Regions from separate parts of the Nitratireductor sp. OM-1 genome, predicted to be linked through region 4. Evidence: predicted binding sites of a transcription regulator. Region 4 holds the regulator's gene; each other region holds the start of a gene.
The links. The regulator LexA, encoded in region 4, represses DNA repair genes until DNA is damaged. The targets are predictions, from matches to a motif close to TGTTCNNNNTGTGTTCNG.
Positions count from the first base shown of each region.

Region 1 (7,252 bases), 2.0 Mb from region 4:
CCTACGACACCCCTCCTCCCGGCGGCGAAAGCCTGAAGGACACGGGCGCGCGCGTGTGGCCCTATTTCCTGCACGAGATCCTGCCGCATGTGCTGCGTGGCGAGACGGTTCTGGTGGCGGCGCATGGCAATTCGCTGCGCGCGCTGGTGATGGCGCTCGACGGCCTCTCCGGCGAAGAGATCCTGAAGGTGGAAATCGCGACCGGCGTTCCCATCGTCTACAAGCTCAACGCTGATTCGACGGTGGCCTCGAAGGAAGTTCTCGAGGATTGATCTGTTTCAGGGCGCCTTCGGGCGCCCTTTTCACGTTTTGGGCCCCCCGCAAACCCATGCGGCGGAACGCCCCATGTCATTTTCTTTACAAACATCAAAATCCGCGTTGACACGGAAGGGTTTGCCCCCTACATCGGCATCGCACACCTGCCCAGGTGGCGGAATTGGTAGACGCGCACGGTTCAGGTCCGTGTGCCGCGAGGCGTGGAGGTTCGAGTCCTCTCCTGGGCACCATCCCCTTCCCGACAAATGAATCCGGTTTTGTCAGCAGCGCTTGCTGCTGCCTGCGTATCAGCGCTTCGGGCGCGGTCCGGGCGGGTTATCGGGGACCAGCTCCTCAGCAATTTTCTGAACAATGTCAGTGGCGCGGTTGGGCACATTGCCCTGCCAGTCATCGAACGCCTCTTCCCTGTAGGTCACGGCGACGGCAATGGTCACGCGGCCTTCGGGTGAATGGCCCTGCGGCAGCGTGGCGACGGCCGATGCATTGCCAGCAAAGGATGGCGTCTGCATGACCCAGTCCCCGCGCAGCATCGCGCCAAGGCCGTAGCTGAAGGCGCTGTCCAGCGTGTGGCAGTTGGGGCAGCCCTCAAGCGGACTTCCAAAGCCGATCAGGCGCGGCTCGATCATGGCCTTGCGGGATTCCGGCTGCAGGAACCCGTCGATGCCGGTGATCGTGTCAAAGCTGCGGGCCATGTCGGAAATGCCCGTCGTTTGAACCGAGCCCTGCGCCAGTGTCCAGGAAGGATTCCAGTGGGTGGCGTCCTCCCAGACGCCGCGCTCGGCGGTGTAGGAGTGCACCACCGGTTCCGGGACAGACGGCGTGTCATGGCCCTGCGTCTGCGAGAGATTGAGCGGATCGAGAACGTAGCGCTGCATCAGTGCGGCGAGCTTTTCGCCCGTGGCCGCCTCCATCACGCGCCCGAGGATGACATAGCCTGAATGGGAATAGTCCCAGTTCTCTCCGGGCGCAAAGCGACGGGGGGTGGACAGGCTGACATCGATCAGCTCTTCCGGGGTCCACTGTCGAAAAGGATCGGCATAGAAGGGCTCGAGAAATCCCTTCTCGTTCGCCACGTGATCGGGGTAGCCCGCCGTCATGTTAAGCAGCATGCGGGGCGTCGCCGTGTCGGCGGCGGGCAGGTCGGGCATCCATTCTGCAATGGGGCGGTCGAGGTCGAAGCGCCCCTCCTCCGCAAGCCGCAGCGCCACTGCCGCAACATAGGTGAGCGCTACCGCGCCATTGCGAAAGTGTCCGTCCGTGGTGAGCGGCACGCCCGGCATCGCTTCGCCATGGGCAAGCGTGATGAGCGGCTCGCCATCAATCCGCACCTCCAGAAGAAGCGCGTTGAGCTTCATGGCGTCGAAGGCGTCGAGCGCGATCTTCTGCACGGCGTCTGCCCCTGGATCGGTTTCCTGTGCTGCAAGCGGCGTGGAAGCCAGAAGCAGGCCGGCAAGCCCTGTAAGGCCGACGAGCCTGCGGGTGGAGCGAAGAGTGCGCGGCGTGTCGGTCAAGGAAGCCTCCCTCAAGGGCATAGGCGAAGCAGAAAAGCCCGAGAACGGCCCATCCTGCGTCGCAATTTCATGCCGTGGCGGCAGCTGCCGCTACGTCGCCTCATTTCGCCGCTATGCGGCCGCTACGTCAACTCCAGGAAACTGATAATGCATAGGCGACTTTCCCGCGGCGCGATGATCACGCCGGCAGCCGCTTTGTTCGTTGCGGTGTTGTCCGCACCGGCGTCAGCACAGTGCGGCAGCGCGTCATGGTACGCGCTTACGTCGAAGACGGCTTCAGGTGAGCGGATGAACCCGGCTGCGATGACCGCAGCGCACCGCACCCTGCCCTTCGGCACGAAACTGCGTGTAACCAACGAGCGCAATGGCCGCAGCGTGGTCGTGCGGATCAATGATCGCGGCCCCTTTGCGCGTGGCCGCATTCTCGATCTGTCAAAGGCTGCTGCAGCGAAGCTCGGTTTCATTCGCGCCGGCCACACCAGGGTCTGTCTGGAAAAGCGCTAGGGTCAGGCCCCAAGCTGGCAAGCGAGCCGGAAGGCGGGTTAGCTGCTCGCGCGCTGCAGTGTTTTCTGTTCGCCCGTATGGTGGAGATAGCCAAGCGTGGCGTCGGCATTGCAGGGACGCCCGAAGAGATAGCCCTGCCCGCCCGCACAGCCAAACTGCGTGAGGCGCTCGGCCTGTGCCTCGGCTTCGATGCCTTCGGCAACCACTTCCATGCCAAGCCCCTCACACATGGCGAGAATGGCGCGGATGATGTGTTCGGACGGCCGGTCTTCCAGGATCGAGGCGACGAAGGCGCGGTCGATCTTGAGCTTGTCGAAATGGAACTCGCGCAGCCGGCCAAGGCTCGACTGTCCGGTGCCGAAATCATCCAGCGAAACGCGAATGCCAACCCGCCGCAGATCCTCAACGATGCGCTGTGCGGAGGCAGGGTCGTTCATCAGACCCGTTTCGGTGATCTCGATCTCCAGCCGGCGCGGATCGAAGCCCGTCTGTTCGAGAATGGAGAGAATCTGCAGGCCGGTATTGTGATCGACCAGTTGAGACGGCGACAGGTTGAACGAGAGGAACAGATCCTCCGGCCAGTCGCGTGCGGCTTCCGTGGCCTTGCGCAGCACCAGCTGCGATAACGGGCCGATGATGCCGCGTTCTTCGGCGATGGGAATGAAGATGCCCGGCGAAACCGGTCCCAGATCCCGGTCGGTCCAGCGCGCCAGCGTCTCGAAGCCCACCGTGCGGCGGGTTTCCAGATCGACGATCGGCTGGAAATGCGGCTCCACCTCGCCGGCGGCGACCGCCCGGCGCAGGGCCTGCTCGATATGGGTTACGCGCTTGGCGGCCTCTTCCATCTCGCGGGTGTAGACCACGACTGCGCCGCGCCCCGTGCGCTTGGCCTGATAGAGCGCGGTTTCCGCCTTGTTGAGCAGAACCTCGCCTGTCTCTTCCTCGGAATAATAGAGGGAACAGCCGGCAGACGCCGAAAGCCGCGCGGTGCGGTGGCCGACATCATAGGGGGCGGAGAGAATTTCGATCAGAAGCCGTGTCTTCTCGCGCGCGGCCTCCTCGCTGAAGACCAGCGGGAACAGAAAGGCGAATTCGTCTGCGCCGATGCGGGTGACCGTGGAGTGCGTATCCATCGCGGCGCGCAGCCGCATGGCCACCTGCTGCAGGATTTCATCGCCCGCGGCGCGGCCAAAAAGGTCGTTGATCGGCTTGAAGCCATCGAGATCCAGAACGCCGATGGCGAAAGGAGCGGGGTCGTCCGCGCGTTCCTCGATCAACCGGTCGATCTTGTCGAAGAATCGGCGCATGTTTCCGAGGCCCGTCAACGCATCGGTGAAGGCAAAGTCGGACTGGTCCGCCGTTATCGTCCGTGCTTGTGCGGGCGCCGGCTGCATCGAAACTCCGTTATGCGGGCGATCTTGTTCTCGATGCGCCGAACAGTGGACGTAAAGTGTTTATGAATCGTATCCAATATAACGTTATCGTGAACAGTCTTTTGTTCATCGACGGCGCGGCGTGACGTCTGTGCGGCATCCACAGCTTGACAGAAGCATGCGCGGGCCGTCATCTGCCGCACAACAGTCCCCTCCGGAGCTCTTTCCATGTCCCTGAAAGTCGCGGTCCAGATGGACCATATCTCCACCATTTCGATTGCCGGCGACACCAGCTTCGCGCTCGCTCTGGAAGCGCAGAGGCGGGGCCATGCGCTCTGGCACTACACGCCGGATCGCCTCTCCATGGCCGATGGCAAGGTTATCGCCTGGGCCGAGACGCTTGAGGTGCGCGATGAGGTGGGCAACCACTTCACGCTCGGCGAGCCGCAGCGCACGGACCTTTCGGAGCTGGATGTGGTGCTTCTGCGCCAGGATCCGCCGTTCGACATGAATTACATCACCACGACGCATATTCTGGAGCGCATTCACCCGAAGACGCTCGTGGTCAATGATCCGGCCTGGGTGCGCAACAGCCCGGAAAAGATCTTCGTGACGGAATTCGCCGACCTGATGCCGGAAACGCTGATCACCCGCGATCCGCGCGAGGTCGATGATTTCCGCAGGAAGCATGGCGACATCATCGTCAAGCCGCTCTACGGCAATGGCGGCGCCGGCATCTTCCACCTCAAGGAGGGAGACCGCAATCTGGCCTCGCTTCTGGAAATGTTCATGGAAGCGTTCCGCGAGCCCTTCATCGTGCAGCGCTACCTGAAAGAGGTGCGTGGCGGCGACAAGCGCATCATCCTCATTGAGGGTGAGCCGGTTGGCGCCATCAACCGTGTGCCGGCCGAGCACGATTCGCGCTCCAACATGCATGTGGGCGGCCGCGCCGAACATGCGGAACTGACGGATCGCGAGCGCGAGATCTGCGCGCGCATCGGGCCGTCGCTGCGCGAGCGCGGTTTCACGCTGGTTGGCATCGATGTCATCGGTGACTGGCTGACGGAGATCAATGTGACCTCTCCGACGGGCCTCCGCGAGGTCAAGAAATTCGGCGGCGCGGATATTGCCGCGCTGTTCTGGAATGCCGTCGAGGCGCGCTGCGCTGCAGTCTGACCGCTGCATCATGCATCAGGTTTAAGGGGCGGGCTGCGTTTGCGCTCGCCCCGATCTGTTCTCCCGGCACAACTCTTTGCAACCTGAAGACAACCTTTGCGCTAGGTTGTTCTCTCAATGTTCTTGATCTGATCGCCTGAAGCTGCTTCAATGCGGTTGCAAGGGGATTGGAACTCGTGTTCTGGCGGCAATGCCGGGCGTGCGCAGGGGGAGAGCACATGGTTTCGCATGTGAGCACTGTGGCATTTCAGGGCGTGGAGGCTGTGCCTGTCGAGGTGCAGGTGATGGTGGCTCCCGGCAAGATGGGGATGCAGATCGTCGGGCTGGCCGACAAGGCCGTCGCGGAAAGCCGGGAGCGGGTGCAGGCGGCGCTTCATGCGTCGGGCCTTTCCATGCCGCCCAAGAAGGTGACGATCAACCTCGCGCCTGCGGACCTGCCGAAAGAGGGCAGCCATTACGATTTGCCGATTGCGCTGGGTCTCATGGCCGCTCTCGGCGCGATTCCCGACGATTCATTAGCTGGCTATGTCGTGCTTGGAGAACTCTCGCTCGATGGCACGGTGGCGGCGGTGAACGGTGTTCTGCCGGCGGCCATCGGGGCGAATGCGATGGGGCGCGGCCTGATCTGCCCGCATGCCTGCGGCGCGGAGGCCGCGTGGGCCAGCGCGGATCTCGACATTCTCGCGCCGCGCAGCCTCATCGCGCTCGCCAATCATTTCAAGGGTAGCCAGGTGATGAGCCGCCCGGAGCCGGCTCTCGGGCCGCCGCCGGTCAGATTGCCGGATCTTGCCGACATCAAAGGGCAGGAGGGGGCCAAGCGGGTTCTGGAGGTGGCGGCCGCTGGCGGGCACAATCTTCTGATGAATGGCCCGCCCGGGGCCGGCAAGTCGATGCTGGCGCAGCGCCTGCCATCCATTCTGCCGCCCCTGTCTCCGCGCGAATTGCTGGAAGTCTCCATGATCGCTTCCATTGCCGGGGAACTGGCGGAGGGCAAACTCACTGATCAGCGTCCGTTTCGCGCGCCGCATCACTCGGCCTCCATGGCGGCCATCGTGGGCGGCGGATTGAAGGCGCGTCCCGGCGAGGCTTCGCTGGCGCATCACGGGGTTCTGTTTCTGGACGAGTTGCCGGAGTTTTCACCGCAGGTTCTGGATTCGCTGCGCCAGCCGCTGGAAACCGCCGAATGCGTGATCGCGCGCGCAAATCACCGGGTCAGCTATCCGGCCCGTATCCAGCTTGTTGCGGCCATGAACCCGTGCCGTTGCGGCATGGCCGGGGAGCCGGGGCATCGCTGCCGGCGCGGCCCGCGCTGCCAGACGGATTATCAGGCGCGCATTTCGGGGCCGCTGCTCGACCGTATCGATCTTCGGGTCGATGTTCCCGCCGTCTCCGCGAGCGATCTGATCGGCGGGGGCGGGCGTTCGGAGCCCAGTGCGGTGGTTGCGGAGCGCGTCAGCCGGGCACGCGCCATGCAACAGGAACGATACACGGCGCTGGGCCTGCCTGCGTGGACGACCAATGCCTCCTGCTCGGCCGCAATGATCGAGGATGTGGTGACGCTCGATGCGCCGTGCACGGCGCTCATTCGGGAGGCGAGCGAGAAGCTCGGCTTTTCCGCGCGTGCGTATCACCGGGTTCTCAAGGTCGCGCGCACGCTGGCCGATCTGGATGGCGCCGGCGATGTCACGCGAACCCATCTGGCCGAGGCGATCTCCTACCGCGTGGCCGGCACGGTGCGCGCAGAGGCGGCGTGACGCTCTGCCGTTTCGTTCGGCTGTCCGGCGTTCAATGGGGCGGTGCGGAGGCACGTGGTGGCCGGTGGTTTGCCGGGTAATTGTCTCGACTGGCGGTGCATCGTGGGTGTGAGCACGTGTGACCCCGGGGGCCCAAGGGAGGGCGAGGCGGTTAGCCGGCACGCTTCTTGCGGCCTGTCGATGCATTCAGTTCGGCTGCGGCCTTCAGAAGGGCCCTGAGCGCTTCTTCATCAATCGCATCGCCTTCGTGAAAGTCGATGGCGCGGCGGGTGTTGCCTTCGAGGCTGGCGTTGAAAAGGCCGGACGGGTCGTCCAGCTTCGCGCCTTTGGCGAAGGTCATTTTCACGGCCTTCTTGTAGGTCTCTCCGGTGCACAGCATGCCGTCCTGATACCAGACGGGAACGCCACGCCATTTCCATTCTTCCGTCACTTGCGGCAGGGCCTCCAGGACCAGTTGCCGAAGGTGGGCGAGGGTTTCGCCGCGCCAGTCATTCAGTTCCGCAATGCGTGCATCGATCTGTTCTGACGGGGTTTTGCCGGTGTCGGTTGCGCTCATGGGGCGATCTCCGATTGTTCTTTTGCATGTGACTGCTTTCGATGCTCAGTCGAGGCGTTCAAGAACCCTTTCGAGTTCCGAGATGAAGCGCGGCCATGCAGC
Region 1 is NZ_CP029208.1:1,133,274-1,140,525, forward strand. Features, by position in the region: gene DEJ54_RS05380 (2,3-bisphosphoglycerate-dependent phosphoglycerate mutase) at 1-272, shown strand, start outside; tRNA gene DEJ54_RS05385 (tRNA-Leu) at 422-506, shown strand; gene DEJ54_RS05390 (serine hydrolase) at 564-1,787, opposite strand; gene DEJ54_RS05395 (septal ring lytic transglycosylase RlpA family protein) at 1,935-2,291, shown strand; gene DEJ54_RS05400 (bifunctional diguanylate cyclase/phosphodiesterase) at 2,330-3,685, opposite strand; gene gshB (glutathione synthase) at 3,893-4,840, shown strand; gene DEJ54_RS05410 (YifB family Mg chelatase-like AAA ATPase) at 5,059-6,594, shown strand; gene DEJ54_RS05415 (DUF1801 domain-containing protein) at 6,746-7,150, opposite strand; gene DEJ54_RS05420 (SRPBCC domain-containing protein) at 7,196-7,252, opposite strand, start outside.
Region 1: a site for LexA is predicted at 4,948-4,965, ahead of DEJ54_RS05410 (YifB family Mg chelatase-like AAA ATPase). Genes of this name have one in related genera too.

Region 2 (7,252 bases), 780 kb from region 4:
TGGTCATCCTGGCGCTGGTCATGACGCGTCTGCGGCTTTCGCCGACGGATCATCGCCCGACGGGCGAGAAGGTGATGGACGTGGCGGTTGCGGGCACGTGCGGTGCGGCCCTCGGCCTGATGCTTCTGCGGGTGACGCAGGTGCCGTTCAACAGCGAGCTGAGCGATTTCTTCACGCAGTATTCGCGTGTGCTGGCGCATGGCCGCAACATCGTGAACGTCATTCTGGTGGACTTCCGCGGGACGGATACGCTGGGCGAGATCGCCGTGGTGATGATTGCGGGCCTTGCCATTCTGGCGCTGGTACGTGTTCGCAGTGTGAAGCCGATCGCTTCCAAGAACGGGGAGGGCTGATATGCGCACTTTGATTTTTCGTACGGTCGCGCCCTATCTCACGAGCCTGATGATCCTGTTCTCCGTGTTCGTGCTTCTGCGCGGGCACAATGAGCCGGGGGGCGGGTTCATCGGCGGTCTGATCGCGGCCTCTGCGTTTGCGATCTATGGCATTGCCTGTGGTGTTTCGCCGGTGCGGCGGGCGCTTTACTTCCACCCGATGGCGATTTCCGGTTTCGGACTTCTGGTCTCGGCGCTGGCTGGCTGGCTCTCCTACTTCTTCCAGGTGCCGTTCATGACGGGCCTGTGGACCAAGGTGAACTTTCTGGGCGTGCCGCTGGACCTGTCGACGGTCCTGTTCTTTGACATCGGCGTTTATCTGGTGGTGCTCGGCTCGATCACGTCAATCGCGCTGGCGCTTGAAGAAAGGGAGCATGGATAATGGAAGCCGCTCTTGCCTTTGTGGTCAGCGTGTTCTTTGCCGTTGCCATTTATCTCATGCTTTCAAAGCACATCATCCGCATCCTGCTGGGGGTCTCGATCTTCGGCAATGCGGTGAACCTGTCGATCTTCACGGCAGGGCGGCTCATGCGTGAGGTGCCGCCGATCATTCCCGAGGCTCTGCAGACGCCGGACTCCGCGATCGCCAACCCATTGCCACAGGCGCTGGTGCTGACGGCAATCGTGATCTCGTTCTCGCTGTTCGCGTTCCTCCTTGTGCTGGCGTTCCGCGCCTATCAGGAACTTGGAACGGACGATACGGACGGAATGCGCGTCGCCGAACCTGAGGGCGAGCCGCTGCCCCCGCTTGGATACTGAGACACTGATGGCCGCTGAATCGATAGACATTTCCGATGCAATGGTGATCCAGCCGACCACGCTGGGTGACTGGATGATTGTGGCGCCGGTTGGGGTGCCGATCCTTTTTGCCGCGATCCTGCTGATGGTGCGTCATGAGACGCGCCTGCATGCCGGTATCGCAATCACCGGCCTGCTTCTGACGCTGGCAGCCAATGCGGCGCTCTTGCTGCAGGTGCTCGCCGACGGGCCGCAGGTGATGACCATGGGGCGGTGGCTGCCGCCCTTCGGCATCTCCTTTGTCGCAGATGCGCTGGGCGCTTCGCTCGCCTTCGTGGCGACGCTGGTGGCAGCCGTGTGTGCGCTCTACGCCATGAAGGACATCGGGGCGACGGGACGCCGTTACGGCTTCTACCCGTTCGTGATGGCCCTGATGGCCGGTGTGGGCGGTTCGTTCCTGACGGGCGACATCTTCAACCTCTATGTGTGGTTCGAGGTGTTCCTGATCTCGTCCTTCGGTCTTCTGATCCTGGGCTCGACGGAACGCCAGCTCGACGGCGCGACCAAATATGCGATCCTGAACCTTGTGGGCACGACGCTGTTCCTGACGGCGACGGCCTATCTCTACGGCACGTTCGGTACGCTGAACATGGCGGACATTGCGCGCAGGGTCGACGCCGTGCGCGACACCGGGCCGCTGATGACGCTGGCGGTTCTCTATCTGCTCGCCTTCGGCATGAAGGCGGCGGCGTTTCCCGTCAATTTCTGGCTGCCGGCTTCCTATCACACGCCGCGCATCGTCACGGCGGCGCTGTTTGGTGGCGTTCTGACCAAGGTGGGCGTCTACGCGCTGCTGCGCGTGCTGGTGATGATGTTCCCGGTCGAGCGCGTGGAGCTTTCCGGCGTGATCGCCTGGGTGGCTGCCGGCACGATGGTGCTGGGCATTATGGGCGCGCTTGCCCAGTCGGATGTTCGCCGGGTTCTGGGTTTCGTGGTGATCTCGGGCGTGGGCGTGATGCTGGCCGGTCTGGCGCTGGGAACGGAAGAGGGGCTGACCGGTACGGTTCTCTATGCCTTCCATTCCATTCTGGCGATGACGGCGCTCTATCTGCTTGCGGGCGTGATGAAGGAGCTTGGCGGCAGCTATTCGCTGCATGAGCTGGGCGGTCTCTACCGCGCCTATCCGGCGATGGGCGCCTTCGCGCTGATCCTGATGCTTGCCGTGGCCGGCCTGCCGCCGGCATCCGGCCTGTGGCCGAAAATCCTGCTGGTGCAGGCATCGCTGGAATCCGGCCTGCCATGGCTCGCGCTGGCCATTCTCGCGACGGGTCTTCTGACCACGATTGCGCTTGGCCGCGTCTATATCCTGGCGATCTGGCGCAACCGGCCCGAAGGCGCGCCGAGCGGCGAGCCGAACGCACGGCCGGGGCTCGGCTATGTGTCGCTGGCTCTGCTTTGCATTCCGATCATCCTTCTTGGCGTGTATCCTGAGCCCTTCATTCGCATCGCAGAGACCGCTGCGGCAGGGCTTCTGGATCCGTCCGCCTATATCGGAGCGGTCTTTCCCGTGGAGGCAGCGCAATGAAACTGTCCCTGATCAACATTCTCCTGGCGCTGATCTGGACCGCAGTGAGCGGCTCGTTCACGCTGCCGAACTTCCTCTTCGGCTTTCTGCTTGGTGCGGCCACGCTCTATCTGATCCGCGAGCAGGTGGGCTCGCTCGGTTATTTCGAGCGCAGCATGCGGGTTCTCTCGCTGGCGCTTCTCTTCCTCTACGAGCTGGTGCTTTCAGCGTGGCGTGTAGCCATTCTCGTGCTGTCGCCCAAGATGGACATCAAGCCCGGCATTTTTGCCTATCCGCTCAAGGTGGATCGGGATTTCGAGATCACGCTTCTGGCGAACCTGATCACGCTGACGCCGGGCACGCTGTCCGTCGACGTGTCGGAAGACCGCCGTTTCCTCTACGTGCACGCCATCGACTGTTCCGACCCGGATGAACTGCGTCGCGACATCGCCGATGGTTTTGAACGAAAGATCATGGAGGCGTTTCGATGAGCGCCAGTCAAGAATTCCTCGACTTCGCCGAGTTTGTGGCGCTCGCCCTGCTCAGCCTGTCGTTTCTTCTCACGGTGGTGCGGGTGCTGATGGGGCCGAGCCTGCCCGACCGGGTTCTTGCTCTCGACATGCTGGTGACGATCGCCATCGGCTTCATCGCCGTCATCGGCATTCGCACGGGCTTCACGCTCTATCTCGACATCGCCATTGCGCTTGGCCTTGTCGGCTTCCTTGCGACGGTGGCGTTTGCGCGCTTCGTGCTCAGCCGCCGCTATGAGCAGGAGTTCGTGAAGCGCGATACGCTGGGCATTTACGGGGACAAGGACCAATGATGGGCGACGTGCTGAACATTCTCACCGGCGCGCTCATGATCATTGGCGCTGCCTTCACGCTGGTGGCGGCCATTGGCATTCTGCGCCTGCCTGACCTTTACACCCGCATGCATGCGGCGTCGAAGGCGGGCACGCTCGGCTCGGGCCTGTTGCTGATCGCCCTGGCGATCTTTGCGCAGGATCAGGCCATCGTCACGCGCGCGCTCGCCGCCGTGGTCTTCTTCCTGCTGACAGCGCCCATTTCCGCGCATCTCCTGGCCAAGGCCGCCTATGCGGCCGGCTACAAGCTCTGGGGTCGTTCGGTGCATGATGAGATGGCGAATGCGGGAGGGGATGCGACCACCCCTGACGCAGAGGCAAGAAGTGACAAAGAATAGTGGAATAATTTTCCGGTAAATCCTTTTTGAGGCATTGCCGGGATGGATTCTACTTATAGTGGTCTTTGAAAAGCCTGAAGCCGGCTTTTCCCGGGAAGTGCGGCTTCGGGGGCAGGTCCATACCCCACAAGGCATGGCTTCAATACTCAAATTTAATAAGGCGGGCTTAGATATAATTTTCCAGTAAGCTCAATTTTGTCTGATTTTTGGAATGAATTTGATTTTTTTGAGATGAGATAAACAATCTGCTTCTAGTGTCGCCTAGTATAAGGCTTAAAAAGTGAGTTGACCGAAAGCAGAAAAGTAATCATAAGATTGCTGCCTCATCGGGAGTCGGGCCAAGAAATGCCAAAAACATCTGGCTCCCTTTAGAGACTTCATGAGTGGCGACTTGAGGTGAGACCAATTTTAATGACGTTGGGGCAAGGTAACGAAATGAACGACGATTCTGTAAAGAACGACAACATGCTTATAGAGCTGACCGCGGACGTTGTTGCCGCGTATGTCAGCAACAATCCGGTTCCCGCATCTGAGCTTTCCAACCTGATCTCTGATGTGCACTCGGCTCTTGGCCGTGTCAGCGGAACGCCTGAGGCGCCGCCGGCCGAGAAGCAGAAGCCGGCCGTCAACCCCAAGCGCTCGGTGCATGAAGACTACATTATCTGTCTCGAAGACGGTAAGAAGTTCAAATCGCTGAAGCGCCACCTGATGACGCATTACGGCATGACGCCGGAGCAGTATCGGGAGAAATGGGGCCTTGACCCGAACTACCCGATGGTTGCGCCCAGCTACGCGGTTGCCCGCTCGAAGCTGGCCAAGCAGATGGGTTTAGGCCGCAAGCGCAAAGAGGCCTAGAGCTTCGGACCGAGAGGCGGCATCCGGTTTTCGGTTGTTCGGCTGCTCTATAAAAGTTTCGATCATCCTTTGTTGCCCGGGTGGGAGCAGGGTGATCCAGCGTAACGGCTACGCCGAGATTATACGCTTCAAGGTTCAGGCGTCGCTGCCACAGCGACGCCTGATTTGTTTCAGGGGGGGGGCGGCTTTTCCTGCCGCGCAAAATGCGACGCCTCTCATGCGCTTCCGGGAATTCGGGGGGCGGTGCGACCGCCCAGAGAGAATGCTGCGGGCGGATGTGTGTATTTTCTCCGTGCCGGGCATGGTGTTTCCGGCGCCAGGCGTTCCAGCGCCTGTTTCAGAGCGATGTGTCGGTTGAGATCATAGCTCCAGTGCCCACGCACGCCTTTCAGGCGCTCTCTTTCGATCAGACGCTTCAGGCGCTGAACGAGGGCTGTGCGTTCAGCGCCCGTTGTCTGTAGCGCTTTGGCAAGGTCGATGCCGCCAATGAGGAACAGTGCTGCCGTTTGCCGTGACAGTTCATGGCGTTTTCTCTTTTCTTCAAGGAACTCAAGGCGTTCTTGCTTCATCGCGGTCATGGTCGATCCCTGTCTTGATTTGGGGTGACTATGAGGGCGCGCGGCACGGGCGGGGATAAACCTGTGTTGGAAAAACGGTTCTCAGAATTTTTATGTCTGTATTTCAAGATCTTGATTGATCGATGGGAAATATCGTTCCCTCTTTGTTCGCTTTGGTGGTTGTGTAGGGTATAAGAATTTATTCCTCTTTTTTGGGAAGGGATAATGCCTGTGCTTTCAAATTCCACCAAACCGCCGCAAGACGCAGCCGAGCCGGAAGGAGTGTCCGGGGACACCGAGCGTCCGGCATTTGCGGGGCGCTTGAGCCCCGTCACCGAAGAGCGGTTGGGCGACGTCTGCGAATGCGTCATCGATATCCTCGCAGCGCTGTTCAATGTGAGCGGGCGCGAGCTGCGCGAGGCCCGTCGGTCATCCACCAGCGTGACGCGGGTGCGCCAGATCGGCATGTATGTCGCGCATGTTGTGCTTGGGTTGAACATGACCGAGGTCGGGCGTGGCTTCGGGCGTGACCGGACCACGGTTCAATATGCGTGCCATCTGATAGAGGACATGCGCGACGATGAAGAATTCGACCGGATCGTGCTGATGACGGAGCGGATCACCTCGGCTGCGTTTCGCAATATGGAGGTGCGCTGAGATGGCGGTGATGAAGGACGATGTGCGTCAGCGCCGTGAATTTCAGAGGGCGTTGCGGTTTCTGCAGAAAGGGCCCGCCTGGCTTCAGCGCGGGGCGAAGACGGGGGCGGTGCTTCTGGATGGCGGAGAGCGGGGAACGATCTCGATCGCGCGTGATGTGCTGGAAAGGCTGGGCCGTGATGATCTGGTCTCTCGTGATGGGGAACGGGTGAAGCTGACGCAGGCGGGAAGCGCACATGCGTGCAGGCTTGGCGCGCGTGAGGAACCTTTTCGCAGGCAGCACTGGGAGCTCGAACAGCGAAGCTTTGGCGAGGGGCTGGAGCGTGAAGTGGTGTCGGCGACATTGAGCGAATCGCCGCTCGCCCAGCTTGCCCGCCGGCGGGCCCGCAATGGCCAGCCATTTCTGAACCAGGCGGAGTTCGATGCGGGGGAAAGGCTGCGCGCAGACTATACGCGCGGGCAGATCATGCCGCGGATGAGCGCCAACTGGGTGGCGACGGTTTCGGCGGGCAGGAGGAGCGGTGGGGCAGGCGAGGGGGCCGACCTCACGGACGCGGCGCCCGCAGCGCGCCAGAGAGTGGACCGGGCGCTCAATGCGGTGGGGCCGGAACTTGCCGGCGTTCTCGTCGATATCTGCTGCTTCCTGAAAGGGCTCGAGCAGGTGGAGACGGAGCGCGGCTGGCCCGTGCGTTCAGCGAAGGTGGTGTTGAAGACGGCGCTTGGCGCGCTCGACCGCCATTATGCGCCACGGGACGCCCGGAGAGCGGCGGCGCAAAAGCCCATTCTTCACTGGGGCGTTGAGGATTATCGTCCGAAAATCGCCTGACGTGCGGCGGAACGATACACCAGCGCGGAGGCCCATGAGGGCCTTCGCATGTCAGTCTTGCGAGTCAGTCTTGCAAGAGATTTAGCCCGCTGCGGGAGCTACGGCTGCGGCCTCGTCCCGGATGCGCTGAACCATGGCGCGCAGGCCATTGGCGCGCTGCGGGGTGAGGTGCTCGTCGAGACCGAGCTTGCGCAACACGTCTTCGGCATTGATGGCGAGGATTTCGCTGGCGCGCTTCCCGGAAAAAAGCAGCATCATGATGGCCACCAGGCCGCGCACGATGTGGGCGTCGGAATCGCCCTTGAAGTTCAGGACCGGATCGTCGCCATCGGCGCGCTCGGTGTAAAGCCAGACCTGGCTGACGCAGCCGCGAACGCGATGCGCCTCATCCCGCGCGCTCTCCGGATAGGCCGAAAGGCCGTTGCCCAGATCGATGATGTAGCGATAGCGCTCTTCCCAGTCG
Region 2 is NZ_CP029208.1:2,329,089-2,336,340, forward strand. Features, by position in the region: gene DEJ54_RS10920 (putative monovalent cation/H+ antiporter subunit A) at 1-353, shown strand, start outside; gene DEJ54_RS10925 (Na+/H+ antiporter subunit B) at 355-774, shown strand; gene DEJ54_RS10930 (Na+/H+ antiporter subunit C) at 774-1,151, shown strand; gene DEJ54_RS10935 (Na+/H+ antiporter subunit D) at 1,159-2,715, shown strand; gene DEJ54_RS10940 (Na+/H+ antiporter subunit E) at 2,712-3,185, shown strand; gene DEJ54_RS10945 (cation:proton antiporter) at 3,182-3,517, shown strand; gene mnhG (monovalent cation/H(+) antiporter subunit G) at 3,517-3,894, shown strand; gene DEJ54_RS10955 (MucR family transcriptional regulator) at 4,330-4,749, shown strand; gene DEJ54_RS10960 (cytoplasmic protein) at 4,965-5,327, opposite strand; gene DEJ54_RS10965 (helix-turn-helix domain-containing protein) at 5,529-5,963, shown strand; gene DEJ54_RS10970 (DUF6456 domain-containing protein) at 5,965-6,789, shown strand; gene DEJ54_RS10975 (SufE family protein) at 6,871-7,252, opposite strand, start outside.
Region 2: a site for LexA is predicted at 5,461-5,478, ahead of DEJ54_RS10960 (cytoplasmic protein). Genes of this name have one in related genera too.

Region 3 (7,252 bases), 910 kb from region 4:
GGTTTTAGGCGGGCTCGCGATCTACGGAATTTTTGTCGCCGGGCTCCATGAGTGGCTGATCGGCGTCTCGCCTCTCTGAGGAGGGCGAGGGCGCGTTCAGATCGCGCAGGGGCGCAAAGGTCATGCGGTGCAGGCGAAGCACTGCACCGTGCTCGGTGATCGCCGTGCGGTGCCGTTTGGTGCCATAACCCATATGGGCTTCGAACCCATATGGCGGGGCGATTTCGCTTGCCCGGCCCATCATGCGGTCGCGTGTGACCTTGGCGACGATGGAGGCTGCGGCGATGGACTGGCTGCGCTGATCGCCCTTGACGACGGCGCGCGCCGGGCAACAGAGGCCGGGCGGCACATCGCGCCCGTCTGCAAGGGCAAAGAGCGGTGTGACGCAGAGACCTGCGGTTGCGCGACGCATGGCCTCAAGGCTCGCACGCAGAATGTTGGTTTCGTCGATGCTGGTCGCGCAAAGAGAGGCGACGGACACGCTGACCGCCATGTCCAGAATGTTCTCATAGAGACGGTCGCGCGCCTCGGCGGAGAGACGCTTGGAATCGTCCAGCCCTTCGGGCAGCCGGTTGCCATCCAGAATGACGGCGGCGGCCACCACGGGACCGGCAAGCGGGCCGCGGCCGGCCTCATCCAGACCGGCGACAGGCGCCATGCCTTCGCGCATGAGTGCCGCTTCCATCTGGAAATCGGGACGAACGGGGAGGTCGAAGAGAGTGGGAGAATCGGAACGCGTACGAGCCATGGTGCGGCGATGCTCGCATCGGTTCCGATTCTCCGCAAGGTCTTCCCGGCGCAAGGGGCGGAAAAGCCGGGAAGCTTCCGTCGGCCCACGGGGATGCAAAGCCTGACGGGATTTCTGCGCCGCGCCGGAGCGCGGCGGTGTTCATGTGGAGAGGCGGGTCCGGTGGCGCTGGAGTGGACGCAAGGGAACCTAGAGAAGCATGAGCTGCTCGCCTCCCGGTGTGGGCGGGGTGAAGAGGTCACTCCTCAGCCGGCGCTTCTCCTGATTGAGGCCAAGCCGTTTGGCGGCGATCTCGAACCGGCGACCGATCTGCCAGGCATAGGGGCCGGCGCCTTTCATCCGCTTGCCCCACTGGGCGTCGTAATCCTTTCCGCCACGCATGGAGCGGATCAGCGAAACGACATGGCGATAACGATCGGGCGCATGGCGCAGCAGCCATTCCTTGAAGATGGGGCTCACCTCCAGCGGCAGGCGCAGGATGATGTAACCCGCCTCACGCGCGCCGGCGGTCGCTGCCGATTCCAGAATGCGCTCGATCTCGCAATCGGTGAGGCCGGGAATGACGGGGCCCATCATCACGGAGGTGGGGATGCCTGCCTCCGTCAGCGCGCGCACCGTTTCCAGCCGGCGCGACGGGGTGGCGGCACGCGGTTCCATGGTGCGCGCCAGCTTGCGGTCGAGCGTGGTGACGGAGAGTGCGACCTTGGCCAGCCCCTGCTCGGCCATGCGGGAGAGGATGTCCATGTCACGCATGACGAGCGCAGACTTGGTGACGATGCCGACCGGATGTTTGTGCGCCTCCAGCACTTCGAGAATCTCGCGCATGATGCGGTATTTCTTCTCGATGGGCTGGTAGGGGTCGGTGTTGGTGCCGATGGCGATGGTGCGCGGCTCATAGCCGGGCTTTGCGATCTCACGCTCCAGAAGGCGGGCGGCATCCGGCTTGGCAAACAGTTTTGCCTCGAAGTCGAGCCCGGCCGAAAGCCCCATATAGGCGTGGGTGGGACGTGCGAAGCAGTAGACGCAGCCATGCTCGCAGCCGCGATAGGGATTGATGGACCGGTCGAAGGAAATGTCCGGCGAGCTGTTGCGCGTGATGATGGTGCGCGGCTTTTCCACCTGCACTTCGGTCTTGAAGGGCGGCAGTTCCTCAATGGAACCCCAGCCATCATCGAAGACATGCCGCGACACCGGTTCGTAACGTCCCGACGGGTTGATGCCTGCGGCGCGACCGCGCCGGCGTTCGGCATCGATGCGGATGCCGGACCGGTCGATCACCGTGTTGGCCACCGCGGCGCCACCGCCATTGAAGGCGGCCGTATCTGCTCTGGTCATCTGTTCCATGGGTCACTCCATGCCTGGGCGATGTGGCCGGCTTTCTGGAACGCGGGAACTGGCGGAAAGCGGAATCAGCATCGCTGCCGATGAATCTATTCCTATCGAACAAATGAGAACAAAGCAAGAACTTTAATCGGGGAACGGAACAGCCCTGTTTATCCACAGGCGTCAGGAACCAGCATCCATGTGGATGCCAGCCTGGCCTGAAACAGGTTTTTGAAGAGGTGGGGTGCGGCTCAGGCGGACTTGCCGCCGCCGCGCTTCAGATGCTCGGCAAGTCGCGGCATGATTTCCACGAAATTGCAGGGCATGTGGCGGTAGTCGAACTGGTCCCTGAGGATGCCGTCCCAGGCATCGCGGCAGGCGCCCGTGGAGCCGGGCAGGGCGAAGACGAAGGTCTGGTCGATGAGGCCGGCGGTTGCGCGCGACTGGATGGTGGAGGTGCCGATCTTCTCAAAAGAGATGCGGTGGAAGACATGCGAAAAGCCATCCATGCGCTTGTCGAACAGCGGTTCGAGCGCTTCGGGCGTCACATCGCGACCGGTGAAACCGGTGCCGCCGGTGGTGATGACGGCATCGATGCCGGCATCGGCGCACCAGAGTTTGACGGCCATGCGGATGGCCTCGACATCGTCGGCAACGATTTTGCGGTCGGTGAGCGTGTGGCCCGCCTCCTCGATGCGTTCGGCAAGCGTCTGGCCGGAGCGGTCATCTTCGAGCCCGCGCGTGTCCGAGACGGTGAGAACGGCGAAGCGCACGGGGATGAATTCACGGGTGGGCGTGGTCAGCATCTGGCTGCTCCGCTGCAAGGGTTTCGGTTTCAAGGACGAACCATTCGGGATGTTCGCAGGCAAGGGCGCGCCGGGCGCGCGCTGCCGCATCCGCTGATGAGAAAATGCCGAAACAGGTGGCGCCAGAGCCCGACATGCGCGCGGTCAGCGCGCCGGCCCGCCTGAGAGCGCCAAGACCATCTTCGATCTGGGGCACGAGGCGGCGCGCCGGCATTTCCAGATCGTTGCGCGCGCCATCCAGCCAGCGGACGGCCGTTGCGGCGTCGGGCAGGTCCTCAAGGGCGGGAAGGGGAGCGTTGTCGCGCCGCTCAAGCGCTGAAAAGACTTCAGGCGTTGAGAGCGGAATGTTGGGGTTCACCAGAACGAGCGGCAGGGCGGGGAAGGCGGGGATCGTTTCCAGAGCCTCACCGATGCCGCGCGCGATGAGGGGTTTGGAGGCAAGGCACATGGGCACGTCCGCCCCAAGCCGGAGGCCCAGCCGGATGAGATCGGTCTCGTTTATGGCGAGGTCCCAGTGGCGGGCGAGCAGGCGCAGGGCCGCAGCCGCATCGGCGGAGCCGCCGCCAACGCCCGAGGCAACGGGCAGGTTCTTTTCCAGATGGAGCCGCACCGGCGCATGCGCATCGCCGCCGAAGGTCTCGCGCAGGAGGTCGCGGGCGCGGGTGACGAGATTGCCGGACCCGATGGGCACATGGGCGGCGTAATGGCCCGATACGAAGAAATCGTCTTCCGCGCCGTCTTCCACTTCCAGAAGATCGCCATCGCCGGTGAAGGCCACCAGCGTATCGAGCAGATGAAACCCGTCCGCGCGTCTTCCGACGACATGCAGTGCCAGATTCACCTTGGCGGGCGCGATCATGCTGCCGTGTGGGGACATGTGAGGGGCCGGTTCCTGACCTTGAAGATGGAGGGAGCACCGGACCGAAAACGTGGAAACCGGTTTTCAGTTATCCCGATGCTCTATCTGCATGAATGCTCTAGTCTTTGGGAACGCGATATTCGCCCGTCTTGGGATCGTATACCAGTGTTCCCATGCTGCCATTGGCCGCTTCCTTGCGGGCGCGGCGGGCTTTTGCGGTCACGCGTTCGGCCTCGCGGACGAATTTGCGATAGCCCACATAGGCCACAACGCCGACTGCGGCGAAGAAGATCAGTTGGGGCATTGTCGATCCTCCGGTTTCATGCCACCGAGTTTAGCGCATCCATTCGGACGCACAAAGGACGCTTTGATCCGGCGCGGCGCCGGGTCAAAGCCCGTAGCGACGCCACAGCGCCTGTTCCTCTGCTGCTTCCAGTAGACCGGAGGCTGCGTTGCCGGCAAAGGCCGCCCCGAGATCGGGCAGGCCGCCGGCGCTGCCGGCAATGCCAAGCTTGCGGCCGAACAGGCCACGCGGCTGGGTGATGAGGGCGAGTTTGGTCTTTTCGCCATAACGTTCCTTGAGCACCGAGCGCATGTCGCCGATGCCGTCCACAAGCCCCAGTTTCAGGGCGCTTTCGCCGGTCCAGAATGCGCCGGTGAAGAGATCGCCATCCTCGGCGAGCTTTGCGCCACGGCGTTCTTTCACCAGATTGATGAACGTGTCGTGGATTTCGAGCTGGAGCGATTTGAGGCGCTCCACGTCTTCCTTCTTCTCCGGCTGGAAGGGATCGAGGATCGCCTTGTTCTGGCCGGCCGTGTGCACGCGCCGCTCGACGCCGATCTTCTTAAGCATCTCCGGGAAGCCGAAACCGGCGGAGACGACACCGATGGAGCCGACGATGGAAGAGGGGTCGACGATGATCTCGTCGCCGGCAATGGCGATCATGTAGCCGCCGGAGGCCGCCACATCCTCAACAAAGACGAAGACCTTCTTGTTCTTCTCCGTCGCGAGATCGCGGATGCGGCGGAAGATCAGGCGGGACTGCACGGGCGAGCCGCCGGGCGAATTCAGCGAGATGGCGACGGCCGGCGCATCCGGCATGGAAAAGGCGCGCTCGATCACGGCGGCCGTGGTCGCCAGCGACAGATTCTGGCGAAAGGCGCTGCTCGACGGCATGATTGCGCCGGAAAGCCGGATCACGGGAATGGTGACCGTATTGCCGCGCAGGCTTTTGGGAAGAAGACGGCTGAAGAAGCGTCGCAAGGGCTCTGTTGCTCCGGATGACAGGGATTACAGCTCAAAAGCATGTAGGCATTTGCGCGGGCCGTGCAATGGCGAAGCGCGCTCAATCACCAAAAAGCGCCGCCCGGCCATTGGTCAGCGCCTCGGCGCGTTCGGTTACCTGGTCGTCGCGGTCGCGCAGGACAAGCGGCGGCTCCAGCGTGAGGCCGGCGCGGTTTCCCTTCCGGGCGCGAATCAAAATGCGGATCGCGGGGCTTTCGGCCCGACCATGCACCGGCACGATGCGCGCGCCGCCGAAACGGCCCTCCAGCGCGGCAAGAATTGCGGCCAGAGAGGCAGGGCGGGCGATCAGCGCCAGAAGCCCGCCGGGCGCGGTGATGGCGGCGGCGGTGCGCAGCCATGTCTCGAACAGATCGTCGGCCATCACATGCGCCGCCCGCTTCAGCGCATCGGGCGTGGCGCGGTCGCTGGCGCTGTTGAAAGGCGGGTTCATGACGACGCCGGAAAACGCATCGCGGCCAAGGCCTGCGGCTTCACGGGCCGTTCCGGTCAGCGTTACGTCGGCTTCGAGCACGGAGATACGGGTGGCAAGGGCGCTGTTTTGCGCAAGAGCGATGCTGCGGCGGGCGAAACCGGCCATTTCAGGCGCGTTTTCGACAAGGGTGATGCGCGTCTGCGGGCAGCGGGCGGCCACGGCAAAGCCGGCAGCGCCTGCGCCCGCGCCCAGATCGGCGACGGCACCGCTGAAACTGCCCGGAAGCGCGGACGCCACCAGCATCGCGTCCACACCGGCGCGATGGCCGCGCCGCACGGGCTGGACCAGACGGAAAGCGTCCCGATGGAAAGAATCGACGCTGCAGGCCGCGTCGGGAACCGTTTCAGTCATTGTCTCTGTCGCTGCTGCGCATCTCGTGTTCTATGCCCGCATCCTCAAGCAGCTGATGGGCCGCCTGACGATCTTCCTCGTCTATCAGGATGCGCTTTGGCAAGATGCCGAGCGACCCTTCCAGAATGCTCATGTTCTGGTCGGCGACGAAACAGGCAATGCCCGCATCGCGCAGCAGGCTCTGGACGAAGGAAATGACGACGGGATCGTTGGTGCGGACAAGCTCGAACATGCCGCGACGTTGACAGTTTGCGCCACGGCTGTAAACGACTTCGTGAATAACCGGGGTTACCCCGCGCGCATTCGCCGCTTGCTCCTCTGGGGCAGGGGGCACTAGATTGCGTTGAACGTTTATGAGTTCCGGCTAAGAAGTTCCGGCCCTGCCGCAATTGGAGGACCATCTGTGGGTGTAGTATTGAATCTTGACGGCAAGCGCGGCGCTGCCTCCGTCGCCAGCCTCATGGAGCTGACCGCCGACGAGATGGCGCGTGTAAACGAGCTGATTCTCTCCAAAGCGGGCTCGGATGTGGAACTCATCCCCGAACTTGCAAAGCACCTGATCGATTCCGGTGGCAAGCGCCTGCGTCCGATGGTGACGCTCGCCGCAGCCCAGATGTTCGGCTATTCGGGCGAGGGACATGTGAAGCTCGCCACCAGCGTCGAGTTCATGCACACGGCAACGCTTTTGCACGACGATGTGGTGGATGAAAGCGATCTGCGCCGTGGCCGCAAGACCGCGCGCATGATCTGGGGCAACCAGGCAAGCGTTCTGGTGGGCGACTTCCTGCTCGGTCAGGCGTTCCGCATGATGGTTGAAGTCGGCTCGCTTGAGGCACTCGACATCCTGTCGACCGCCGCTTCGGTGATTGCCGAGGGCGAGGTGCTGCAGCTCAGCGTCGCCAAGAACCTGGAGACCACCGAGGACGACTATCTCGCGGTCATCAAGGCGAAGACGGCGGCCCTGTTCTCGGCAGCGGCGGAAGTCGGCCCCGTGGTCGCAGGCGCGACCCGCAACGACCGCGCCGCATTACGCTCTTACGGCACCAATCTCGGCCTTGCCTTCCAGCTGGTCGACGATGCGCTGGATTATGGCGGCAAGAGCTCGGACCTCGGCAAGAATGTCGGCGACGACTTCCGCGAGGGCAAGGTGACCCTGCCGGTGATCCTGAGCTATCGCCGTGGCAGCCCCGAAGAGCGCGCATTCTGGAAGAGCGCCATCGAGGACAACCAGTGCGATGACGCGGCGCTGGAAAAGGCAATGACCCTGATGCAGAAACACGGTGCGATCGGCGATACGATCGGCCGGGCGCGCCATTTCGGCGAAATCGCCCGCGATGCGCTCGCTCCGCTGGAGAATACACCGCAGAAAGACGCGCTCCTTGACGTG
Region 3 is NZ_CP029208.1:2,200,296-2,207,547, forward strand. Features, by position in the region: gene DEJ54_RS10305 (NnrU family protein) at 1-79, shown strand, start outside; gene DEJ54_RS10310 (ribonuclease HII) at 5-748, opposite strand; gene DEJ54_RS10315 (PA0069 family radical SAM protein) at 938-2,092, opposite strand; gene moaB (molybdenum cofactor biosynthesis protein B) at 2,323-2,877, opposite strand; gene DEJ54_RS10325 (4-(cytidine 5'-diphospho)-2-C-methyl-D-erythritol kinase) at 2,855-3,754, opposite strand; gene DEJ54_RS10330 (NfeD family protein) at 3,855-4,040, opposite strand; gene DEJ54_RS10335 (S49 family peptidase) at 4,125-5,000, opposite strand; gene DEJ54_RS10340 (tRNA1(Val) (adenine(37)-N6)-methyltransferase) at 5,083-5,865, opposite strand; gene DEJ54_RS10345 (DUF2007 domain-containing protein) at 5,858-6,097, opposite strand; gene DEJ54_RS10350 (polyprenyl synthetase family protein) at 6,269-7,252, shown strand, end outside.
Region 3: a site for LexA is predicted at 2,198-2,215, ahead of DEJ54_RS10315 (PA0069 family radical SAM protein). Genes of this name have one in related genera too.

Region 4 (7,252 bases):
GCCTTCTTGGCGGTGCCGCGCGGGTCACGGTTGTAGGCCTCGCCGGAGATCGGGTCGAGAATGTCGCAGACGATGGCCATCGTGGACTGGGCGAAGAAGGGGTCCATATGCGCCGTGTCGGGCTCCGGCATCAGAACCATGTCGGACTCGTTGATCGCCTTCCAGCCGGCAATGGACGAGCCGTCGAACATGACGCCATCGGCGAACATGTCCTCATCCACTGCCGTGACATCCATCGTGACATGGTGAAGCTTGCCTCTTGGATCCGTGAAGCGAAGATCGACGAACTTTACGTCGTTTTCCTTGATCTGCTTCATGATGTCTTGTGCTGTGGTCATATTCGCTTTCCTGTTTGCGATGAGCTTGCCTGATGATCCGGACATGGTCCGGGAACTACTGATTTGGGTCAGACTGCGTCTGCGCCGGTCTCGCCGGTGCGGATGCGGATGACCTCTTCAACATTGGTGACGAAGATCTTGCCGTCGCCGATGCGGCCTGTCTGGGCTGCCTTGCGGATCGCCTCGATGGCGGCGTCGACGGTTTCGTCCGGCAGGACGACCTCGATCTTCACCTTGGGGAGGAAGTCGACGACATATTCCGCCCCGCGATAGAGCTCGGTGTGGCCTTTCTGGCGTCCGAAACCCTTCGCCTCGATGACAGTGATGCCCTGAAGGCCGATTTCCTGAAGGGCCTCCTTCACCTCATCTAGCTTGAAGGGTTTGATGATCGCTTCGACCTTTTTCATGCCTCGGTGGCCTCCAAATGGGTTCAGGGACGGATGGTCCGCATCCCTTATTGCTCCGGTTCGGTTGAAGCACGAAACATGCCAACTCGTGACAGAGCCTTGCATGTTGCGTGCCAAACGCTGCATTCTGCGTCTTGAGAATTGGCGCGACGCGGTTTTCTCCGGCTTTGGCATGCTAGGCGAGCGCCCCCGGATAGCAAGATGGGAACCATGCGGTGCGGTTCGCAGTTTGAGACTTGCTTAAAAAATATGCAATGAGCCGAAGAAAGCGGCAGCTTGTTATGCGTATGGTTGTTCTGACACCTGAAGAAATGGGCAATGTGGATCGCGCGGCCATCACAGCCGGCCCTCATGACGGGTACGGGCTGATGCGCAATGCCGGCGCGGCGGTGGCCGATCTGATCCTCGAGCGGTTTTCCGGCGCTGCCGGCGTCGCGGTTTTATGCGGACCGGGCAACAATGGGGGGGACGGCTATGTCATTGCGCGGCTTCTGGCCGAGCGCGGCGTCAATGTTCGCCTGTTCGCCGATGCTGCGCCGCAGGAAGACAGCGATGCCGCCAGGGCGCGTGAAGACTGTTTTGTAACGCCCGAGGCGCTGGCCGATTTTCGCCCCGAGACCGGCTGGCTGGTGGTTGACGCGCTCTATGGCGCCGGGCTTTCAAAGCCAGTTGAGGGCATCGAGGCCGAACTCATCGAGCGGGTTGCTGCTGCGGGCGTCCCGGTGGTTGCCGTCGATCTTCCGTCCGGTCTTTCGGGGCTCACGGGCAAACCGCTGGGAAGCTGCTTCGATGCGGACCTGACCGTCACGTTTTTCCGCAAAAAGCCGGGGCATCTGCTCATGCCCGGTCGACGCCTGTGCGGCGAGCTGGTCGTGGCCGATATCGGCATTGCCGAGATGGCGCTTGCATCAATGGATATCGCCCTCTGGGAGAATGGTCCGGCGCTCTGGCGCGACGGCGTGCCGGCGGTGGAGATCGATGCGCATAAATATGTGCGTGGTCATGTGGCCGTCGTTTCGGGCGGTGGCGCATCCACTGGTGCAGCGCGGCTTGCCGCGCGTGGCGCGGCGCGCGCCGGGGCAGGGGCCGTGACGGTGCTTTCGCCTGCAAACGCCCTGTCGGTGAACGCGATGCACCTGACCTCGATCATGCTGCGCAAGGCGGAGGCGGTGGATGAACTCATCGCCTTCCTCGATGAGCGAAAACCGACAGCCGCCGTTCTCGGTCCGGCAGCCGGTACAGGCGAGCGCACGCGCAGCTTCGCGCTGGGCTTTCTGGAGCGCGATGAAGGGCTGAAAGGGCTGGTGCTGGATGCCGACGCCATCACCGCCTTTGCCGATACGCCCGATACGCTCTTCGAGGCCGTGAGAAGTTCCGTCATAGCGACCGTGCTGACGCCGCATGAAGGAGAGTTCGCGCGGCTCTTTGGCGACCTTGCGGCTGACGCTTCCATGTCCAAGGTGGAGCGTGCGCGCGCAGCGGCAGAGCGCTCAGGAGCGGTGATCATCCTGAAGGGGGCGGACACGGTCGTCGCCTGCCCGGACGGGCGCGCCGCGATCAACACCAACGGATCGCGTTTCCTGGCGACGGCGGGCTCTGGCGATGTTCTGTGCGGGATTGTGGCCAGCCTTCTGGCGCAGGGCATGCCGGTCTTCGAGGCGGCATCGGCCGGCGTGTGGCTGCATGCAGAGGCTGGCGGGATGTTCGGCCGGGGCCTGATTGCGGAGGATCTGCCCGAGATGCTTCCGCATGTCTTCCAGGCGCTCTTCCCGGACGATGTTAGCTGAACCGACGCGGAGCTTGAAAAGAGCGCGCATTCTGGATGCCGGATGGCATCGGAGCCGGGGCATGCCTGAAGCCGCCCCGGATAGTCTTAAACTCAGTAGCGGCGCATCAGGCCGACGAGGCGACCCTGCACCTTGACGCGGTCGGGGCCGAAGATACGGGTTTCGTAAGCCGGATTGGCCGCTTCAAGGGCAATCGATGCGCCCTTGCGGCGGAAGCGCTTCAGCGTTGCCTCTTCCTGATCCACCAGCGCCACGACGATCTCGCCGGGATTGGCGGTCTGCGTCTCGCGGATGATCACCGTGTCGCCATCGAAAATGCCCGCATCGATCATCGAGTCGCCCTTGACCTCAAGCGCGTAGTGATCGCCACCGGTCAGCATGTCCGGCGGAACCGCGATGGAATGGGTCTGGTGCTGAATGGCGTCGATGGGGACACCGGCAGCGATGCGGCCCATGACAGGCACGGAGACGACGCCGGAAAGCGCGTCATCATTGCTGGCGGCAGGCTTGGAGGCCGCTGGCGCGGGCGTCTTGCCGAGGCTGCCCTCGATGACGCTTGGCGAAAAGCCGCGCGCGGCGGAATTGAGGCCGGGCGCGATGGAATCGGGAAGCCGCAGAACCTCCAGCGCACGCGCCCTGTTCGGGAGCCGGCGAATGAAGCCGCGCTCCTCCAGAGCCGTGATCAGCCGGTGAATGCCGGACTTGGAGGCGAGGTCGAGCGCCTCCTTCATTTCATCGAAGGAGGGCGGGATTCCGGTCTCCTTCAGTCGTTCATGGATGAACAGAAGAAGTTCGTGCTGCTTGCGGGTCAGCATGGGCGCCACCGAGAATCAGTTAAAAACAAAACCAGAACATACTCTATATGTTCCAGTTGTGTTCCGCAACCGTCCGGTTGCAGCGCTTATGGCGCGGCGAAAAGCGCCTTGGCTCCGTCTGCCACGAACTGGACCGCGAGGGCTGCCAGAATGACGCCCAGGAGGCGCGTCAGGATGGAGCGTCCCGTTTCGCCCAGAAAGCGGTCCACGCGCTCCGCCAGCGTGAAAACGGCATAGGTGAGGAGGATTGTTCCAAGCAGGATGCCGAGCAGCGCGATGGTGCCAAGGATCGAATTGAACTCGCCCGAAAGAAGCACGGTTGCCGAGATGGCGCCGGGACCCGCGATCAGCGGAATGGCCAGCGGGAAGGCGGCGATGTTGCGGATCATGTCGCGCGTGATCGCGCGCTCGGCGCTCTTCTCATGGCGCTCCTGGCGGCGCTCGAAGATCATCTCAAAGGCGATGAAGAACAGAAGCAGGCCGCCCGCCACGCGGAAGGCGGGAAGCGTGATGCCGAACACGGCCAGAATGACGCTGCCAGCGACGCCGAACAGGGCCAGAACGGCGAATCCGATGATGGCTGCGCGCACGGCCACCTGATTGCGCTCCGAGCGGTTCATGCCTGCTGTCAGCGCCAGAAAGAGCGGCGCAAGCCCTGGCGGGTCGACGGTTACCAGCAATGTGACGAAGGCGTTGAAAACGGTATCGTAACCAGGCATCGGGTTCTCCTTGCGGCCTCTCTAGCCCAGCTTGGATGCGAGGGAAAAGCCCTCATTCTTCACGCAGGCTCGCTTCCTGCGACAATTTGTCAAGGCGCTCATCCCCAGGAGGTTCGTATGCGCCTGAAATTGCGTTGGATTTCCGTCATCAAAAACGGATGCTCAATTGGAGAATCGCTGACGGCTCATATATAAAGAGTATGTGATTCCTCATTAAGAATGTGACACGTTTTGACTGACCAGACGACGCCGAACGGATCGGGCGAGCCCGACGAAATCGAGCCGATTTCCATTGTCGAGGAGATGCAGCGCTCTTATCTCGATTATGCGATGAGCGTGATCGTGAGCCGCGCCCTGCCGGATGCACGCGATGGTCTGAAGCCGGTGCATCGGCGCATTCTCTATGCATCCCATGAGAGCGGTTACCACTGGAACCGCAAATATGTGAAATCGGCCCGTCCTGTTGCCGACGTGATGGGTAAGTATCACCCGCACGGCGATGCCGCCATCTACGACGCCCTGGTGCGTATGGCGCAGAACTGGTCCATGCGCCTGCCGCTGGTCGACGGGCAGGGCAATTTCGGCTCCATCGACGGCGATCCGCCGGCGGCAATGCGTTACACCGAGTCGCGTCTCACCAAGGGCGCGCATGAGCTTCTGGAAGACATCGACAAGGACACGGTCGATTTTCAGGACACCTATGACGGCTCCTCCAGCGAGCCGCGCGTGCTTCCGGCGCGCTATCCGAACCTTCTGGTCAATGGTTCGGGTGGTATCGCCGTCGGCATGGCGACAAATATTCCGCCGCACAATCTGGTCGAAGTCATCAATGGCTGCGTGGCGCTGATCGAGAACCCCGCACTCGGCCTGCCGCAGTTGCAGGAGATCATTCCCGGTCCCGATTTCCCGACCGGCGGCCTGATTCTCGGCCGTTCGGGCATTCGCAGCGCCTATGAGACGGGCCGCGGCTCGATCCTCATGCGCGGCAAGGTCTCGATCGAGCCGGCGCGCAATGATCGCGAAGCCATCATCATCACCGAAGTTCCCTATCAGGTGAACAAGGCGTCGATGATCGAAAAGATGGCCGAGCTGGTCCGCGACAAGCGCATTGAAGGCATTTCCGACATTCGCGACGAGAGTGACCGTCAGGGTTACCGCGTCGTGGTCGAGCTGAAGCGCGACGCCGTGGCCGATGTGGTGCTGAACCAGCTTTATCGCTTCACGCCGCTTCAGACCTCCTTTGGCGCCAACATGGTGGCGCTCAACGGCGGCAAGCCGGAACAGATGAACCTTCTTGATCTGCTCCAGGCCTTTGTCTACTTCCGCGAGGAAGTGGTCAGCCGGCGCACCAAGTACCTGCTGCGCAAGGCGCGCGAGCGCGCGCACGTCCTCGTCGGCCTGGCGATTGCCGTTGCCAATATCGACGAGGTGATCAAGCTCATCCGTCACGCGCCCGATCCGCAGACCGCGCGCGAACAGTTGATGGAGCGCCGCTGGCCGGCCTCCGATGTGGAAGCGCTGATCCTGCTGATCGACGATCCGCGTCACCGCATCAATGAGGATGGCACCTACAATCTGTCCGAAGAACAGGCGCGTTCGATCCTCGAGCTGCGTCTCCAGCGCCTGACCGCGCTCGGACGCGACGAGATTGCCGACGAATTGAACAAGATCGGTGTGGAGATTGCGGATTTCCTCGAGATCCTGTCTTCGCGCGCCCGCATTCAGCAGATCGTCAAGGACGAGCTCATCGGCGTGCGCGACGAGTTCGGCACGCCGCGCCGCACCGAGATCACCGAAGGTGGCGCAGATCTCGACGATGAGGATCTGATCCAGCGTGAGGACATGGTTGTTACGGTCACGCGCAAGGGCTACATCAAGCGCGTGCCGCTTTCGATCTACCGGGCGCAGGCGCGTGGCGGCAAGGGCCGCTCGGGCATGTCGACCAAGGACGAGGATTTCGTCACCCAGCTCTTCGTCGCCAACACCCACACGCCGATCCTGTTCTTCTCCTCGCGTGGCATTGTCTACAAGGAGAAGGTCTGGCGTCTGCCGGTCGGTACGCCGCAATCGGTTGGCAAGTTCCTGCGCAACATGCTGCCGCTCGAAGAGGGCGAGAGCATCACCACGATCATGCCGCTTCCGGAGGATGAAGAGAGCTGGGGCGCGCTGGACGTCATGTTCGCCACCACGCGCGGCACGGTGCGGCGCAACAAGCTGTCGGATTTCGTTCAGGTCAACCGCAATGGCAAGATCGCCATGAAGCTGGATGATCCGAGCGACGAGATCCTCGGCGTCTTCACCTGTACCGAAGACGACGACGTTCTGCTGACGGCGGCTTCGGGGCAGTGTATCCGCTTCTGCGTCACCGATGTGCGCGTCTTTGCCGGACGCAACTCGATTGGCGTGCGCGGCATCAATCTGGCCGAGGGCGACCGGGTCATTTCCATGGCCATCCTGGCCCATGTGGAGGCGAGCCCGTCCGAACGCGCTGCCTATCTCAAGCAGGCCGCGGCCGAGCGGCGTCAGGCTTCGGGTGAAGAAGAGGAAGTGGCGCTCACCAACGAGGATGTCGGTGAGGAGGAAAGCCTCTCCACGGAGCGCTTCGAAGAGCTTCAGGCGCGCGAGCAGATGGTTCTGACCGTCAGCGAGTTCGGCTATGGCAAGCGCTCGTCCAGCTACGACTTCCGTGTCACCGGACGTGGCGGCAAGGGCATTCGCGCCACCGATGTCTCCAAAACCGGCGAGATCGGTCCGCTCATCGCGGCGTTCCCGGTCGAGCAGGAAGACCAGATCATGCTGGTTTCCAATGCCGGTCAGGTCATCCGCGTTCCGGTCGGTGGCATCCGCATCGCAAGCCGCGCCACCAAGGGCGTGACCATCTTCAACACGGCCAAGGGCGAGAAGGTCGTTTCGGTTGAGCGTATTTCCGATACGCAGGCCGAAGAAGAAGAGATGGAAGCGCTGGACGGAGAAGCCGCAGCCGAGGCGGGGGATGCTCCTGCCGCCAACGCGGAAACGCCCGACACTGGTTCTGACACTGATGCCGACAATGGCGCTGGCGAAGACGGTGCTTCTGGCGGCGAGGGCGCTGCCGAATAATCGGCAGCCTTCTTCCAAACGTAAGGGGCAGGGGTCCGTTCCTGCCCTTTAACGCAGGCGGCTATGGCCCGTGTTGCGCACGCGGTT
Region 4 is NZ_CP029208.1:3,108,456-3,115,707, reverse strand. Features, by position in the region: gene glnA (type I glutamate--ammonia ligase) at 1-338, opposite strand, end outside; gene DEJ54_RS14880 (P-II family nitrogen regulator) at 407-745, opposite strand; gene DEJ54_RS14875 (NAD(P)H-hydrate dehydratase) at 1,027-2,532, shown strand; gene lexA (transcriptional repressor LexA) at 2,625-3,347, opposite strand; gene DEJ54_RS14865 (MarC family protein) at 3,434-4,066, opposite strand; gene gyrA (DNA gyrase subunit A) at 4,298-7,165, shown strand; gene DEJ54_RS23615 (hypothetical protein) at 7,214-7,252, opposite strand, start outside.